One region of the Micromonospora sp. NPDC023869 genome, then DNA from elsewhere that is predicted to be linked to it. Evidence: predicted binding sites of a transcription regulator. Region 1 holds the regulator's gene; the other holds the start of a gene.
What was found. Region 1 encodes HrcA, which represses chaperone genes, less so after heat shock. Its sites were predicted from a motif close to GGTTNGCACNCTCNNNNNGAGNGTGCNAACC; they were not measured.
Positions count from the first base shown of each region.

Region 2: a site for HrcA is predicted at 3,474-3,504, ahead of groES (co-chaperone GroES). Genes of this name have one in related genera too.

Region 1 covers NZ_JBVHKD010000019.1:33,457-42,432, forward strand. The annotation lists gene ACZ31C_RS31230 (SDR family NAD(P)-dependent oxidoreductase) at 1-28, shown strand, start outside; gene ACZ31C_RS31235 (16S rRNA (uracil(1498)-N(3))-methyltransferase) at 128-862, opposite strand; gene dnaJ (molecular chaperone DnaJ) at 864-2,009, opposite strand; gene hrcA (heat-inducible transcriptional repressor HrcA) at 2,083-3,105, opposite strand; gene ACZ31C_RS31250 (DUF4870 domain-containing protein) at 3,316-3,948, shown strand; gene hemW (radical SAM family heme chaperone HemW) at 3,964-5,187, opposite strand; gene ACZ31C_RS31260 (enoyl-CoA hydratase-related protein) at 5,208-5,996, shown strand; gene ACZ31C_RS31265 (hypothetical protein) at 6,108-6,965, shown strand; gene ACZ31C_RS31270 (phytanoyl-CoA dioxygenase family protein) at 7,185-8,090, shown strand; gene ACZ31C_RS31275 (MOSC domain-containing protein) at 8,242-8,886, opposite strand; gene ACZ31C_RS31280 (carbohydrate ABC transporter permease) at 8,908-8,976, opposite strand, start outside.
Region 2 covers NZ_JBVHKD010000002.1:482,148-491,123, forward strand. The annotation lists gene ACZ31C_RS07895 (molybdopterin-dependent oxidoreductase) at 1-1,189, opposite strand, end outside; gene groL (chaperonin GroEL) at 1,312-2,955, opposite strand; gene groES (co-chaperone GroES) at 3,026-3,340, opposite strand; gene ACZ31C_RS07910 (helix-turn-helix domain-containing protein) at 3,707-4,498, shown strand; gene ACZ31C_RS07915 (DUF397 domain-containing protein) at 4,489-4,680, shown strand; gene ACZ31C_RS07920 (THUMP-like domain-containing protein) at 5,396-6,640, shown strand; gene ybaK (Cys-tRNA(Pro) deacylase) at 6,671-7,150, shown strand; gene ACZ31C_RS07930 (sugar ABC transporter substrate-binding protein) at 7,348-8,442, shown strand; gene ACZ31C_RS07935 (ATP-binding cassette domain-containing protein) at 8,545-8,976, shown strand, end outside.

The sequences.
Region 1 (8,976 bases):
CAACGGCGCCTCCTACCTGCGCACCTAGAGATCCCCGGCCGGAGAGTGCCGCGTCCGACCACAAACCGTTGCGTCCGTTGAAGCAGAGCAAAGGGGCCGAGGCGCATACCCCCGGCCGGTTTGACGGTCACCAGCGCAGCAGGCGGGTGGCGAGTACGGCCAGGGCGGCCACCCCGGCCGTGGAGGTACGCAGCACCGACGGGCCGAGTCGGACCGGCTGCGCGCCGGCCTCCTGGAAGGAGGTCAGCTCGGCCGGGCCGATGCCGCCTTCCGGGCCGACCACCAGCACGATCTCGCCCCGGTCGGGCAGCTCGACGGTGGTCAGCCGGTCGCTCGCCTCCTCGTGCAGCACGTAGCCGGCGGCGGCACCGGCGATCCGGCGGGCCACCGACGCGCTTGACTCGTCCGGGGCGCCGGCCACCACCGGCAGCCACGCCCGGCGGGCCTGCTTGGCCGCCTCCCGGGCGGTCGCCACCCACTTGCCCCGGGCGCGTACGCCTCGTTCGCCGCGCCACTGCACCACCGAGCGGGACGCCGCCCAGGGCACGATCTCGTCCACGCCCGTCTCGGTCATCGCCTGCACGGCCAACTCGCCCCGGTCACCCTTGGCGATGCCCTGCACCACCACCAGTCGCGGGTTCGCCGCGTCGACGTACCCGCGACCGGTGATGTCCAGGTCGAGCGTGCCTCGGCCGACGGCGGTGACCACGGCGTCGGCGGTGCCGCCCCGACCGTCGGCGAGCAGCAGTTCCTCGCCGACCCGGAGCCGCTGCACGGTGGCCGCGTGATGGCCCTCCGGCCCGTCGAGCACCGTCGAGTCGCCCGTGGGCAGCGACTCGACCAGGAAGAGCGGTGCGGACACCTCAGGCGTGACCGTTGAAGGCGTCGCGCATCCGGGAGAAGAAGCCGCCCTGCTTGCTGAGCTCGGCGACCTCCTCGCCCCGGGTCACGGCGAACTCCCGCAGCATCCGCTCCTGGTCGGCGTCGAGCTTGGTCGGGGTACGCACGTCGAGGTGGACGTAGAGGTCGCCCCGACCGGCACCGCGCAGGTGCGGTACGCCCCGGGCCCGTAGCCGCAGCGTGCTGCCCGGCTGGGTGCCCGGTTTGACGTCGACCGGCTCCTCACTGTCCAGCGTCTTGATGGTCAGCCGGGTGCCGAGCGCGGCGGCGGTCATCGGCACGGTGACCCGGCAGTGCAGGTCGTCGCCCTTGCGGGAGAAGACGTCGTGCGGCCGCTCGTGGATCTCCACGTACAGGTCACCGGCGGTGCCGCCGCCCGGGCCGACCTCGCCCTGCTGCGCCAGGCGGATCCGCATCCCGTCCTCGACGCCGGCCGGGATCTTCACGGTCAGCGAGCGGCGGGTCCGGACCCGGCCGTCACCGGCACAGGTCGGGCAGGGGTGCGGGATGGTGGTGCCGTAGCCCTGGCAGACCGTGCACGGTCGGGCGGAGACCACCTGGCCGAGGAAGGTGCGCTGCACCGACTGCACCTCGCCCCGGCCACCACACGCCTCGCAGGTGGCCAGGTGGGTGCCGGCCGCCGTGCCGGCCCCGGTGCAGGTGGTGCAGAGCACCGCGGTGTCGACCGTGATCGGGGCCTCGACCCCGAAGGCGGTCTCCTGCAGGTCGAGTTCCAGCCGCAGGATCGCGTCGGCCCCGGGCCGGGTACGCGGTCGCGGGCCACGCCCGGCGCCGGTGGCCCCGCCGAAGAAGGCGTCCATGATGTCCTGGAAGCCGACGAAGGGTCCGGCGCCACCGGGGCCGCCCGGTCCACCGGCACCGCCGCCGCCCGGGGCGAGCGGATCGCCACCGAGATCGACGATCTGCCGTTTCCGGTCGTCGGACAACACCTCGTACGCGGCGTTGATGTCCTTGAACTTCTCCTGGGCCTCCGGGTCCGGATTCACGTCCGGGTGGAACTGGCGCGCCAGCTTGCGGTAGGCGCGCTTGATCTCGTCGTCGGAGGCCCCTCGGCTCACGCCGAGAATGCCGTAGTAGTCCCTGGCCACTGGGTTCCGTGTCCTCGTGTTCGTCTCGCGTTACGCCGGTCGGTGGCGGCAGCCTGCCGTCGGCCCTGACTGGTCAGTTCTGGGCCAGCAGCTCGCCCACGTAGCGTGCCACGGCCCTCACCGTGGCGATTGTTCCGGGGTAGTCCATCCGGGTCGGTCCCAGCACGCCCATCCCCCCGACGATGGTCGCGCCCGGGCCGTATCCGGTGCTGACCACGGACGCCGCCCGCAGGTTGTCGATCTGGTTCTCGTCGCCGATGCGGACCCGCAGCGTGCTCGGTTCGACCTCGCCGATGAGCTTGAGCAGCACCACCTCCTCCTCGAGCGCTTCGAGGATGGGGCGCAGCGACCCCTGGAAGTCGAGCAGGCCACCCCGGGCCAGGTTGGCGGTGCCGGCCAGGGCGAGCCGCTCCTCGTGCCGTTCGACGAGGGTCTCCAGCAGGACGGTGGAGAGCGTGGTCATGGCCGCCCGCAGGTGCGGTGCGCACTCGTCGATGAGTGTCTGCACCAGCGGTGGCGTGTCGGACAGGCGGGTGCCGACCAGCTTCTCGTTGACCAGTCGGCGCAGGTCCAGGACGTCGTCGGCGGGGACCGGCGCGGGCAGTTCGACAAGCCGCTGCTCCACCCGGCCGGTGTCGGCGATCATCACCAGCGTCAGCCGGGTGGTGGAGATCGGCACGAGTTCCAGGTGCCGGACGGTGGAGCGGGCCAGGCTCGGGTACTGCACCACGGCGACCTGGCGGGTCAGTTGCGCGAGCAGGCGTACGGTCCGGTGCACCACGTCGTCGAGGTCCACCGCGCCGACCAGGAACCGTTCGATCGCCCGGCGTTCGGCCGGGCTGAGCGGCTTGACCCGACTGAGCCGGTCGACGAAGAGGCGGTAGCCGCGATCGGTGGGCACCCGTCCGGCACTGGTGTGCGGCTGGCGGATGTAGCCCTCCTCCTCCAGCACGGCCATGTCGTTGCGTACGGTGGCCGGGGACACACCGAGTTGGTGCCGTTCCACGAGCGCCTTGCTGCCGACCGGCTCCTGGGTGGCGACGTAGTCCTCGACGATCGCCCGGAGCACGGCGAGTTTCCGGTCGTCGAGACCCATCCTCCCACCTCCTGTCGCAGGTCAGCCCGGAGCGCCCAGAGTGCCAGAGGAACACTCTGGCACTCGACTGTAGCGAGTGCCAGTCTACGTCGGGGTTCCCGTGCCCGCGATGATCAAGTCGTCCCGGTGGTGGCGGAAACCGGCCGACGGGTTGACACGCCCCGGTGTCGCTATGGTGCGTCCGTTGCCGCTGGCACCTACCGTGACCACATGACTGAACCACCTCGTCCTCCAGGGTCCGGCGACGACCCCACTTCCCCACTGTCGGGCTCCTCCGGCCAGCCCGGCTATCCCCCGCCCGGCGACTATCCGCCGCCCACCGGCGACCAGCCCCCGCCGCCCGGTGGTTACGGCCCGCCCGGTGACTATCCGCCGTCAGGTGGCTACCCGCCGCCGGGTGGCTATCCCCCGCCGGGCGAGTACCCGCCGGGTGGCGCACCCGGTGTCGGGTACCCGACGGGTGGTTACGGTCCTCCCGGCGGCGGCTACGCCAACAACGAGGACAAGACCTGGACGCTGATCGCCCACTTCGGTGGCCCGCTCGGGGTGATCGTGGGTGGGGGTCTGCTGGGCTGGGTCGCACCGCTGATCGCGATGATGACCCGAGGCCAGCAGAGCCCGGTGGTCCGGGCACACTCGGTGGCCGCCGTGAACTTCCAGATCACCTGGGCGATCGCCGGGTTGCTCAGTTGGGTGCTCACCGCGATCACCTGCGGCCTGCTCTTCTTCGTGCCTTTCCTGGTCTGGATCGTGCCGGTGATCTTCGGCATCATCGCCGGGGTCAAGGCCAACGAGGGCGCCCTCTACCGCTACCCGATGACCTACGCCTTCGTGAAGCGCTGACCTCGGAGGCGCTTGTCAGGGCAGCAGGTCACGCACCACGGCGTCGGCGAGCAGCCGGCCGCGCACCGTGAGGACGGCGCGGCCGGCCGCGTGGGCCGGCGCGGCGAGCAGGCCCTGCGCCACCGCCCGTGCGGCGGCCGCCCGACCGGCCTCGTCGAGGACGTCCAGCGGCAGCCCGGACGCGAGCCGCAGCCGGAGCATGACGTCCTCCATGTGTGCCTCGCCGTCGGTGAGCACCTCCCGGGCCATCCCGGGAGACTCACCGGCGGCGAGCCGGCTCGCGTACTCGCGGGGGTGCTTCACGTTCCACCAGCGCACGCCACCGACGTGGCTGTGCGCGCCCGGGCCGAGGCCCCACCAGTCGCCGCCGGTCCAGTACAGCAGGTTGTGCCGGCACCGGGCGGCCGGTGTCCGCGCCCAGTTGGACACCTCGTACCAGGAGAAACCGGCCGCGTCGAGAGCGGCCTCGGCGGCCAGGTAACGCTCCGCGGCGACGTCGTCGTCCGGGTACGGCAGCTCGCCGCGTCGCATCCGCGCGGCCAGCCGGGTGCCGTCCTCGACGATCAGGGCGTACGCGCTGACGTGGTCGACGCCCGCCGCCACCACCTGGGCCAGCGACTCGGCGAAGTCCTCCGTCCGCTCCCCCGGCGTCCCATAGATCAGGTCCAGGTTGACGTGCGCGAACCCGGCGTCGCGCGCCTCCAGTGCGGCGGCCGGTGCGCGACCGGCCCGGTGCCGGCGGTCGAGCACGGCGAGCACCCCGGGCGTGGCCGACTGCATGCCGAGCGAGATCCGGGTGTAGCCGGCTGCCCGCAGTTCCTTGAGCGAGACCGGATCGACCGACTCCGGGTTGGCCTCGGTGGTCACCTCGGCGTCGGCGGCCAGCCCCCAGGTGCGGTCGATCGCGTCGAGGATGCGGGCCAGGTCGTCGGCGGGCAGCAGGGTGGGGGTGCCGCCGCCGACGAAAACGGTCTCCACCCGGCCCGGCGGCGTCTCGCCCAGCACCCGCGCGGCGAGTGCCAGCTCGGCGAGCACCGTGTCGGCGTACCCCTCCCGACTCGCGCCGCCGCCCAACTCGTCGGCGGTGTACGTGTTGAAGTCGCAGTAACCGCAGCGGCTGGCGCAGAACGGCACGTGCACGTACACGCCGAAGCCCTGGTGCCCGACGCGGGCGCGGGCGGAGGCGGGCAGCGACCCGTCGGCGGGTACGGGTTCGCCTGCTGGAAGGAGGCCGGGCATGGCCACTAGTGTGCCCTCACATGACCTCTCCCGACGCGTTCGTGCGGGTCGCCACGGCCCACGGGGTGACCACCCTCACCCTGGACAGCCCGCACAACCGCAACGCGCTCTCCACCCCGTTGATGACCGAACTGCTGGCCGGGCTGGCTGCCGCGGTCGACGACGACGCGGTCCGGGTGATCGTGCTGGACCACACCGGCCCGGTCTTCTGTTCCGGGGCGGACCTGAAGGAGACGGCGGCGGCGTACGCCAGCGGCACCGTGCCCGCCGGGATGCTCGGTGACGTGCTCGCGGCGGTCCGGGAGTGCCCGAAGCCGGTGCTGGCCCGGGTGGCCGGTCCGGCACGGGCCGGCGGCCTGGGCCTGATCGCCGCGGCCGACCTGGCGGTCTGCGCGGCGGAGGCCACCTTCGCCTTCACCGAGGTCCGGATCGGGGTGATCCCGGCGGTGATCTCGGCGACGGTGCTGCCCCGGCTGCTCCCTCGGGCCGCCGCCGAGCTGTACCTGACCGGCGACACCTTCGACGGCCGACGGGCCGCCGAGATCGGCCTGGTCACCACGGCGGTGCCCGGCGACGAGCTGGACGCCACGGTCGGGCGCTACCTCGACTCGCTGGTGCGTGGCGCCCCGACGGCGCTGGCCGGTGCGAAGGACCTGCTGCGCCGCCCGGCCGGCACCGACCTGCGCGCCGAGCTGGCGGAGCTGTCCGCGCTCTCCACCGGCTACTTCCTGTCCGGCGACGGCATCGAGGGGGTCACCGCGTTCCGGGAGAAGCGCCCGCCCCGATGGGTCGCCGAACTCGACAGGTGAGGAAGGGCCGCCCCGGGGAACCTCATCAGGCACCGACGACGGGGGAAACCGGTCGGAGCGCTCGTACCGGTCGACGCGGGACGTACGCTTGGCGGACCTTGATACCGGGAGGTGTGGGTGCGGACTCGGGCAGTCGTGACGGGTTTCGTGGTCCTCGTGCTGATCGCCGTGATCGGGATCGTCCTCGGTCTGCGGCAGGTCGGTGAGCAGTTGCGGCTGCCGTTCGCCGGCCGGGCGTGCACGGTGCAGGCCGACGGTGAGGTGACGCTGGACTCGCAGCAGATGGCCAACGCGGCGACGATCGCGGCGATCGGTGCCCAGCGCAAGATGCCGGAGCGGGCGGTGGTGGTGGCGCTGGCCACCGCGTACCAGGAGTCCGGGCTGCGCAATCTGGCCGGCGGCGACCGCGACTCGGTGGGGCTGTTCCAGCAGCGGCCGAGCCAGGGCTGGGGCACACCCGAGCAGATCGGCGACCCCCGGTACGCGTCCCGGAAGTTCTACGCGGCGCTGAAGAAGGTGCGCGGCTGGGAGGACATGCGGGTCACCGACGCCGCCCAGAAGGTGCAGCGCTCCGCCTTCCCGGAGGCGTACGAGAAGTGGGCCGACGAGTCGGAGGTGCTGACCCGGGCGCTGCTCGGCGACGCCACCACGGCGGTCACCTGCACGGTGGGGGGCGATCCGGCGCTGCGCGGCGCGGCGGCGATCGCGAAGCTGGCCGAGGGGCTGACGCTCGACTGGGGGCTGAGCGACTTCGTGGAGAGCCCCGTCGGGCTGACCACGTCCGCCGACGGCGAGCGCGCCGGCTGGCGGTACGCCCACTGGATGGTCTCGCACGCCAAGGAGCACGGGGTGAAGCGGGTCACCTTCGACGGCCGGGAGTGGACCGCCAAGCGCGGCACCTGGAAGCGACTGCCGGAGCAGGACCGAAGCGACTCCCAGGTCTTCGCCGAGGTCCACGCCGACGTCTGAAAGACCTCGATCTCCTTACCCGCAGTCACCGCGAAAACCGGCTATCCGCCCTTATCCCCCGCCTGTTGCGATCATTCGTGACTCTCCGCAGTTGATCCGCCGCCGTCGGTCGCGATGGCGACGTGAAGGCCCCGGGGCACTCCCCGGGGCGTGTCGACGAGAGTTACGATCGGCGGCCTGTGCCCGAAATTGGTTTCACCTCTTGGGGAGGGGTACGACGTGGCATTCGACTACGGCGACCGGACCGGCTACGAACCGATCAGCGACGTCGATCGCAAGGAGTTCCACGAGCAGGGCTTCCTCCTGCTGCGCAACGTCCTGACCGAGGACCACCGGGCCGCTCTCGAGGCCGCGGTCGACCGGGTGTACGAGGAGGAGAAGGCCAAGGGCAAGACCACCAAGGACGGCACCCTGCACCTGCTCGGCTTCCTCGAGCGCGACGAGCTCTTCGGTGAACTGCTCACCCACCCGATCGCCTTCCCGTACATGTGGGGTCTGGCCGGGTGGAACATCTACTCGCACCACAACCACCTCGACGTCACCCCGCCGGCGCTGGAGCCGGAGAAGCCGTACTGGGGGTGGCACCAGGACGGGTACCGGCAGAACTCCGACCCGGAGACGATGGACCCGAACCTGCCTCGGCCGATGTTCTCGCTGAAGGTCGCCTACGTGCTCTCCGACCTGTCGGAGAACGGTCGCGGCGCGACCAAGGTGATCCCGGGCAGCCACCTGTGGAACTCGCTGCCCCGTCCGGCGGACACCACGGTGCACAACCCGGACCCGGAGGGCACCGTCGAGATCACCGCCAACCCGGGTGACGCGTTCATCTTCGACCGCCGCCAGTGGCACTCGCGGTCGACGAACCTGTCGACGATCACCCGCAAGATGCTCTTCGTGGGCTACACCTACCGGTGGATCCGCCCGCTGGACGAGCTGCACATCGACCAGAACGGCGAGTGGTGGAACAACCGCACGCCGGTGCAGCGCCAGCTCTGCGGTGAGGGCACCCACACCGCGAACTACTGGGGCATCAACTGGGACGGCTACATCGACGACGAGATCCCGCTGCGCAAGGAGCTCAAGGAGCGCGGTCAGCTCAACCGCAACATCCCCTGGCTCCGCTGACCTGATGTAAGGAAGGGTCCCCTGCTAACGCCTGGTGCATAGCAGGGGACCCTTCCTAACATCCAGCCGCACCGCAGCACGTCCGGCGCGCTCCGCAGCGCGTTCGGCCGCACCGCAAGCGCGTTCGGCGCGCAGCGGCGCTCGGCGGCGGTCAGCCGGTGGGCGTACGCAGGCGTCGGTGCACCTTGGCACGGGTCGACTCGGGCAGGTCGTCGGCGTCCAGCAGCCGGGGCAGCAGCGCGGGCTCCAGGCTCAGCGCCCGGAACACCTCACCGATGGTCACCCCGTGCGCCGGCCGGTCCACCACCTCGACCGGGTCGCCGGCACCCACCGTCCCGGCCCGCAGCACCCGCAGGTACGCCCCGGGCGCCGCGCATACGGTGAACCGCTTGATCAGGTCCGGTACGCCCCAGAACCCGGCGAACGTCCGGCAGGGCGTACGCGGCTTGGTCACCTGCAACAGCGCGGACCCGATCGCCCACCGCTCCCCGATCACCGCGTCGGTCACGTCCACCCCGAGCGTGCTCAGGTTCTCGCCGAAGCGCCCCGGCGGCACGTCCCGCCCCAACTCCGCCGCCCACCACTGCGCGTCCTCCGTGGCGTACGCGTACACCGCCTGGTCGGGACCACCGTGGTGGGCCCGTTCGCCGATGAAGTCACCGACGACCTCGTCGGCGCGTACGGTCACCCGCTCGGCGGCCGGCCGCTTGTCGATGCCGCTGCGTCCGCTGGCGTCACCGGCCCAGGCCGCCTCGGTGACCACCGCGAGGTTCACCGAGATCAGTTTCCCCGTCATACCGGCCAGCCTACGACCGGCTCATCCCTTGACCGCGCCGGCCACCAGGCCGGAGACCATCCGCCGCTGCACCAACAGGAAGAAGATGAT
Region 2 (8,976 bases), on a different contig from region 1:
GTTCGCCGTTCATGCCGACGGCGAGCAACGCGTCCCGCCCGTCCCGCAGCACCGCCGTCGGGGTGCCGCAGGTCCAGCCGTCCACCGAGCGCCCGACCACCTGGTCCGCGCCGTCGAGCGGCTGCACCTCGTCGAGCAGTTCCCGGAGCGGCACGCCGAGCCACCGCGCGTTGCCGATCAGGTCGCCGCCGACCTCATTGGAGACGCAGGCCAGGGTGACGTACCGCTCCACCATCGGCCGGGCCAGCAGGTCCGCGAAGCTCAGCGTCACCGGGTTGCGCACCCGGCCGTGGATGCGCAGCCGCCACGTCTCCGGATCCACCTGCGGCACCACGAGTGCGGTGTCGATGCGATAGAAGCGCCGGTTCTCGGTGACGAAGGACGCCAGGCCCGGCACCTGAAGGTCGACACCGGCGGGCAGCGGCGGCGCGGCGGAGACCGGGGCGGGCAGCCTGATCGCCGCCCGTGCGTCGGCGACACCACGTCGACCGGCCCACCACCGCCCAGCCGCACCGCCGACGACGGCCACCCCGAGCACCGCGCCGACACCGGTGAGGAACCGTCGCCGCGACTCCGGGTCGGTACTCCGCCGCGCCCCTGCCCCGTCCGGCGCGGGTGGACGTTGGGGTCCGGTCCCGGCCGGCTCAGGTGCGCGCAGCGCTCCCGCTTGGCCCGGGCCGGGCGCGCGTGGCGGTTCGACTTCCCCCGGGCCGGGTGGACGCTGCTCGGTCGGCGGGGACCAGGGCCACGGGTCGAGTTCCAGCGGACCGGCGACGAACGCCCAGAGCGTCACGCCGCCGACCAGCGCGCCGACCAGCGACGGCAGCGCGTCCAGGCCGTCCGCGCCGGCCCGGGTCAGCGCCGCACCGGCACCCAGCGCGGCGAACGCCGCGATACCGGCCAGGCCGACCACCAGACGGCGGACGGCCAGCACACCCAGCAGGGCGGCGAAGGCGGCCAGCAGCAATGCCGTCCCGACCAGCAGGGCGATCTTGTCGTACGTGCCGAAGACCGCGATGCCGAACCGCTTCACCGGCTCGGGGGCGGCGTCCACGACCAGCCCACCGACGGCCACCAGCGGGGCGGAACGAGGGCCGGTCAGCACCGCCACCACTTCGGCGGCACCGATGGCCGCCGCTGCGGCGGCGACACCGGCCAGGGCGGCGTACCGGGGAGTCGTACTGCTCACCGGTCCAGTGTTTCCGACCGGACGCCCGACCGGTAGTCACCTCGACCCGGCGTGACCGGGCCGGAACACACGCGGGGCGCACCGTCGTCGACGATGCGCCCCGCGTCCACGTACTCCTCGGGTCAGAAACCCGGGCCGTGCTGGTGGCCGTGCCCGTGGCCGTGGCCGTGACCACCGGCGGCGGGCTCCGCCTCCTTCGGCTTGTCCACCACGAGGCTCTCGGTGGTGAGCAGCAGACCGGCGATCGACGCGGCGTTGGTGACCGCGTTGCGGGTCACCTTGACCGGGTCGATGATGCCCGCCTTGGCCAGGTCGACGTACTCGCCGACGGCGGCGTCGAGGCCGGTGCCCCACTCGGCGGCGACGACCTTCTGCACCACCACGTAACCGTCGTGGCCGGCGTTCTGGGCGATCCAGCGCAGCGGCTCGACCAGCGCCTTGCGCACGATCGAGACGCCGACCTTCTCGTCACCGGTGAAGCCCAGGTCGTCGTCGAGCACCGGGAGGATCTGGGCCAGGGCGGCACCGCCACCGGGGACCGTACCCTCCTCGACCGCGGCCTTGGTCGCGGCGATGGCGTCCTCGATGCGGTGCTTGCGCTCCTTCATCTCGACCTCGGTGGCCGCGCCGACCTTGACCACCGCGATGCCACCGGAGAGCTTGGCCAGCCGCTCGGCGAGCTTCTCCCGGTCCCACTCCGAGTCCGACGCCTCGATCTCCTTGCGGATCTGCGCGACCCGGTCGGTGACCTCGGTGCCCTGCCCGCCACCGTCGACGATCGTGGTGTTCTCCTTGTCGACCACGATGCGCCGGGCGGTGCCCAGCACCTCCAGGCCGACCTGGTCGAGCTTGTAGCCCAGCTCGGGCGCGACCAGCTCGGCGCCGGTCAGGATCGCCATGTCCTGGAGCATCGCCTTGCGGCGGTCACCGAAGCCGGGGGCCTTGACCGCGCAGACCTTGAGGGTCTTGCGGATCGCGTTGACCACCAGGGTGGACAGGGCCTGACCCTCGACGTCCTCGGCGACGATCAGCAGCGGCTTGTTGTTCTGGAGGACCTTCTCCAGCAGCGGCAGCAGCTCCTCGATCGCCGAGATCTTCTGCGTGGTGATCAGGATGTACGCGTCCTCCAGGACGGACTCCTGCGACTCCGCGTCGGTGACGAAGTTCGGCGAGATGAAGCCCTTGTCGAACTGGAGACCCTCGGTCACGTCCAGCTCGGTGTGCAGGGCGGAGCCCTCCTCGACGGTGATCACACCGTCGCGGCCGACCCGCTCCATCGCCTCGGCGATCAGCTCACCGATGGTGGAGTCCTGCGCGGAGACCGTCGCGACGTGCGCCACGGCCTTCTTGTCGGCGACCTCGACGGCCTTGCCGAGCAGCGCCTCGGAGACCTTCGCGGAGGCCGCGTCGATGCCCCGCTTGAGGCCGGCCGGGTTGGCACCCGCGGTGACGTTGCGCAGGCCCTCGCGGACCATGGCCTGGGCCAGCACGGTCGCGGTGGTGGTCCCGTCGCCGGCGACGTCGTTGGTCTTGGTCGCCACCTCCTTGACCAGCTGCGCGCCGAGGTTCTCGTACGGGTTGGTGAGCTCGATCTCCTTGGCGATGGTCACACCATCGTTGGTGATCGTCGGCGCACCGAATTTCTTGTCCAGGACGACGTTGCGCCCGCGCGGCCCGAGGGTGACCTTGACCGCGTCCGCGAGCGCGTTGACACCGTGCTCCAGCAGGTGCCGGGCGTCGTCCGAGAAGCTCAGGATCTTCGCCATGAATGTCCCTTCGACGCGAGGTTGCCCCGGCCCGGCGAGCCGGACCGGGGCAACGTCACTGATCGGTTGGTTACTTCTCGATGACCGCGAGGACGTCGCGGGCGGAGAGCACCAGGTACTCCTCGCCGGCGTACTTGACCTCGGTGCCGCCGTACTTCGAGTAGAGGACGGTGTCGCCGACGGAGACGTCGATCGGCACGCGGTTGCCCTTGTCGTCGATCCGGCCCGGGCCGACAGCGAGGACGGTGCCCTCCTGCGGCTTCTCCTTGGCGGTGTCGGGGATCACGATGCCCGAGGCGGTGGTGGTCTCGGCCTCGTTCGCCTGGACCACGATGCGGTCCTCGAGCGGCTTGATCGCAACCTTGGTCGCGGTAGTCACGGGCATACCCTCCTGGGGTACTTGGTTTCGTTACCGATCGGCATGCCGACCGGCGTCAATTGCCACATGCCACCGGGCGGGGCCGTCGTCGCGGGTGCCGGTCCGCCTGGCGTTCAACCCCCGGGCACCAGGGCCCGGACGTTGGCACCCTCAGGGTGAGAGTGCTAATCGCAGGTTATTCCTCGGCTAGCACTCCGTCAAGGAGAGTGCCAACTCCCCACCTCGTGTCGCCACTCCTCCCCACTCTTCTGCCGCTCTTGTGCCAGCGTTCGCCACGGTTGACCGCAACACGCCGACACTCGCTTCCCCACCGAACGACCGACCCTTACTCTCCGGCGCGACTACGTGACGGAGGGCGGACAGATGGCGGACATGCCAACCCTGGATTTCCTGCGCGACCAACTGCGCCGGGCCCGCAAGCTGCGCGGGCTCAGCCAGGAGGAACTGGGCAAGATGGTCAACTACGCTCCGTCGTCGATCAGCGCGATGGAGACCGGGCAGAACCAGCTCAGCGCCGACTACCTGGCCCGGTTCGACAAGGTGCTGGAGACCGGCGGACTCTTCGTCGGGATGCTGGAGCTGATCCGGCTGAACGCCGAGCCGGACTGGTTCCGGCCGTGGGGCGAGATCGAGCGGGAGGCCGTCGCGCTGCGCTGGTACGACCCGCCGGTGGTGCCGGGGCTGCTCCAGACCGAGGCGTACGCGCGGGAGATGTTGCGGGTCGGGCCGCCGCTGACCGACGAGCAGATCGCGAAGCGGGTGCTGGCCCGGATGGCGCGGCAGGAGATCCTCGCCCGCGAGGAGCCGCCACAGCTCGTCGCGGTGCTCGACGAGCAGGCGCTGCGCCGACAGGTGGGCGAGCCCACGACCATGCGCGAGCAACTGGAGCACCTGCGCGCCCTCGCCGACCATTCGCACGTCCAGGTACGGATCGTGCCGACCGAGACCCCGTGGTACGGCGGGCTTGCCGGGCCGTTCGTGCTGGCCCGGCTCGTCGACGGCACCGAGGTGGCCCACCTGGACAACCAACTCCGGGGGCACACCGTGGACAGCCCAAACGAGCTTGCCAGCCTCGGACGGCGTTGGGAGACTGTGGCCGGTGAGGCGCTGCCGCGCCGGCAGTCCGCCCGCCTGATCGAGGAAGTGGCGAACTCATGGACCTGACCCGTGCCGCCTGGCGCAAGTCCTCCCGCAGCAATCAAAATGGCGGTGCCTGCGTCGAGGTGGCCGACAACCTGACCGGCGTGGTCGCCGTACGCGACAGCAAGGACCCGACCGGCCCGGCGCTCACCTTCACCCCGGCCGCCTGGCACGCCTTCGTCACCACCCACCACTCCACCCGCTGACCACCCCCACACCCACACCCGGGCGCTGACGCTGGCGTCGGCGTCGGCGTCGGCGTCGGCGTCGACCACAGCAAACGCCGCCGTAGTCGCCCCTCCACCACCCACAACGCGCCCCGCCCCCTCGTCACCTCGTGGCGCCACCGCCTTGCGGCCCCGCCACCTTGTCACATCGTGGCCCTGCGGCCTCGCGGCCTTGTGGCCTCGCCGCCATGTCGCCTCCGGTGCTGGCCCAGGTGGTTGGTCCGGCAGTCGCCCCGTGGCCCTGCCGTCGCCCGTCGCCTCGTGGCCCCGCCGTCGCCCCGCCGTCCCATCGCCCTGCCGCCGCCCCGCCGCCTCGCAGCTCCGCCGTCCCGCCGCCTCGTGGCTTGCCGCCCCGTCGCCGCCCCGCCGCCGCCCGCCCGCCTCGTCGATCATGGAGTTGTGGTCGACGAAACGCCCTGATCCAGGGCATTTGCACGAGCCACGACTCCATGATCGACGGGCGATGGGCGGGCTGCTGCATGATCGGCGGGCGGACGAGATGCCGCGAACGGTGTCGAGGTCACCTGCCTCCGCGAGGAACCCGTCGACCGCCCGCAGCCGCTCGATCCAGGATCGAGTGGTATCCAGGCGACCGCGAGACCACTCGATCCTGGATCGAGCACGATCATGAACAGGAGAGCGCCGGGCGGGGGCGGCCGGGGCGGGGACGGGTGGCGGCCCGGACAATGGGCGGGTGGATCTGGAGCAGTTTGCCGCGTTGCGTACCGACGAGGGGTCGGCTGCGCTCGACGCGGCGGGGCGGGTGGCCGGCGGCGACCCACTGCACGCGGCGGCCACGCTCCGCGCCGCCGGGGTGCCGGCCGGACTGGCGGCGGCGGCACTGACCCAGGCGGAGTTGCGCCGCCGCGCCACCGGCAAGTTCGGGCCGGAGGCGAGCGGCATGTTCTTCACCCGGCCCGGTCTGGAGCAGGCCACCCGGTGGGTCGTCGCGGAACGCCGGGCGCGACGACTGCGGGCCGCCGGGGTGGGCACCCTGGCGGATCTGGGGTGCGGGTTGGGCGCCGACGCGCTGGCCGCCGCTCGCGCCGGCATCCGGGTGTACGCGGTGGAGGCCGACCCGCTCACCGCCGCGCTCGCCGAGGCGAACGCTCACACTGCCGGCCTGGCCGACCTCGTCACGGTCGAGTGCGGCGACGCCACCACGTTCGACGTGACCCGGGTCGACGCGGTCTTCTGCGATCCGGCGCGTCGTCGGGCCGGCACCGGTCGCCGGATCTTCGACCCGAACGCGTACTCGCCGCCCTGGGACTTCGTCGTCGGGCTCGCCGGACGGGTGCCGCGCACGGTGGTGAAGGTGGCGCCGGGTCTCGACCACGCCCTGATCCCGGCCGGTGCCGAGGCCGAGTGGGTCGGCGTCGACGGCGACCTGGTCGAGGCGGCCCTCTGGTGCGGCCCGCTCGCCGAGCACCCGCGCCGCGCGACCGTGTGCAAGGAGGGGTCCCCTGCTAACGCCTCGTGCATAGCAGGGGTCCCCTCCTTACATCCCGGCGACGGGCCGCGCGTGTATCAGCTCACCGGGTCGGGAACGGCGCGGGCGCCGGTCGGGCCGGTACGCAGGTTCGTCTACGACCCGGATTCGGCGGTGGTGCGGGCGCACCTGGTCGCCGAGCTGGCCGAAGACCTGGACGCCTCGCTGGCCGACCCGAGCATCGCCTACCTCTACGCCGACCGGGCCACCCCCACCCCGTACGCCCGGTGTCTGGAGGTGACCGACGTGCTGGCGTTCTCGCTCAAGCGGCTGCGGGCGCTGCTGCGGGAACGCCGGGTCGGTCGGGTGGAGATCCTCAAGCGGGGCTCCGCGCTGGAACCGGAACGGCTCCGGCGTGACCTGCGGCTGGCCGGTGACCAGCCGGCCAGCCTGGTGCTGACCCGGGTCGCCGACGCTCCGACGGTGCTGGTCTGCCAGCCGGTCCCCTGATCCGTGGAGGACAGGACTAGGTTGGCGGGCATGGCGGGACGGGGTACGCCGGCGATCGCGCTGCTGGCGAAGCGGCGGATCACGCACCGCACCCACCCGTACGACGTGCCGGCGGACGCTGCCAACTACGGCGCGGTGGTCGCCGCGGCGCTCGCGGTCGCGCCGGAGCGGGTCTTCAAGACCCTGGTCACCGAGGTCGACGGTGCGCTGACCGTGGCGGTGGTGCCGGTCACCGGCGAGCTGGACCTCAAGGCGCTGGCCGCCGCCGTGGGCGGCAAGCGGGCGGCGCTGGCCGACCGCGCGGTGGCCGAGCGTGCCACCGGGTACGTGCGGGGTGGCATCAGTCCGCTCGGCCAGCGCAAGCGGCTGCCGACGGTGCTCGACGAGTCCGCCCTGGCCCACCCCACCGTGTACGTGTCGGCCGGTCGCCGGGGTCTCCAGGTGGAATTGGCGCCCACGGATCTCGTGGCGCTCACCGAGGCCCGCACCGCCGCGCTGACCACCGGCTGACCGCACTCCACCTGCGCACTCACCCGCCGTCGTTCGGCTTCGTACCGGGCGGGTGTCGTCGGCGTTGCTGAATTGTTACCGCCGACAACAAACTCATCGCCATCGCACTCTTGTGCTGGCGGGTGGGGGGAAATACGTTGCCGGACACAACAAAACAAACACCGATACCTTCCCCCACCCTCGAAAGGACCCTGCAGATGCGCAAGGGCTTCCTCGCCGTCGGCGCTGTGGGTCTCCTGACCCTCGGCTCCCTGACGGCCTGCGGCGACGACTCCGGCGGCGACCAGGCCGGTTCCGACAAGACCCCGAAGATCGGGGTGATCCTGCCGGACAGCAAGTCCTCGGTCCGGTGGGAGAGCGCGGACCGCAAGTTCCTGGAGGAGGCGTTCAAAGCCGCCAACGTTCAGTACGACATCCAGAACGCCCAGGGTGACAAGAACGCCTTCCAGACCATCGCCGACCAGATGATCACCAGCGGCGTCACCGCGCTGATGATCGTCAACCTGGACTCCGGCACCGGCAAGGCCGTGCTCGACAAGGCCAAGTCGCAGGGCGTCGCCACGATCGACTACGACCGCCTCACCCTCGGCGGCTCGGCGGAGTACTACGTCAGCTTCGACAACGAGGCGGTCGGCAAGCTCCAGGGCGAGGGCCTCGTCAAGTGCCTCACCGACGCCAAGGTGGAGAAGCCGGCGATCGCGTACCTGAACGGCTCGCCGACCGACAACAACGCGACCCTGTTCAAGAACGGGTACGACTCGGTCCTCAAGCCGAAGTTCGACTCGGGCGAGTACACCCAGGCTGCCGACGACTCGGTGCCGGACTGGGACAACGCGCAGGCCGCCACCATCTTCGAGCAGCAGCTCACCAAGGCCGGCGGCAAGATCGACGGCGTGCTGAGCGCGAACGACGGCCTGGGCAACGCCGCCATCTCGGTGCTCAAGAAGAACAACCTCAACGGCAAGGTCCCGGTGACCGGCCAGGACGCCGACCCGCAGGGTCTGCAGAACATCCTCGCCGGTGACCAGTGCATGACCGTCTACAAGGCGGTCAAGCAGGAGGCGGACGCCGCCGCCGAGCTGGCCATCGGGCTGGCCAAGGGCGAGCGTAAGGAGACCGGCCAGACGGTCAAGGACCCGGAGAGCGGCCGCGACGTGGCCAGCGTCCTGCTCACCCCGAAGGCGATCTACAAGGAGAACGTCAAGGACGTCATCGCCGACGGCTACGTGACCAAGGAAGAGGTCTGCACCGCCGACTTCGCCAAGCTCTGCACCGAAGCGGGCATCAGCTGACCCACCCGCCAAGGCGGCGCCGCCCGGCACGGCAACCCCGTGCCGGGCGGCGCGACGCCGCTGGACGGGCCCCGATCTCCCTCCGTGCCTAAGGAGAACCCCGTGTCCGCGACCCCACTGCTGGAGCTACGCGGGATCGACAAGAGTTTCGGTCCCGTCCAGGTCCTGCGCGACGTCGCCTTCGCCGCCTACCCGGGCGAGGTGACCGCGCTCGTCGGCGACAACGGCGCCGGCAAGTCGACCCTGGTCAAGTGCATCAGCGGCATCTATCCCACCGACTCCGGCGAGTTCGTCTTCGACGGTCGCCCGGTGCACATCAACAGCCCCCGGGACGCCGCCTCGCTCGGCATCGAGGTCGTCTACCAGGACCTCGCGCTCTGCGACAACCTCGACATCGTGCAGAACATGTTCCTCGGGCGCGAGAAGCGCAGCGGCATCGTGCTGGACGAGCCGACCATGGAGCAGATGGCCGCAGAGACCCTGGCCGGGCTCTCCGTACGCACCGTCAAGTCGCTGCGCCAGCACGTCTCCAGC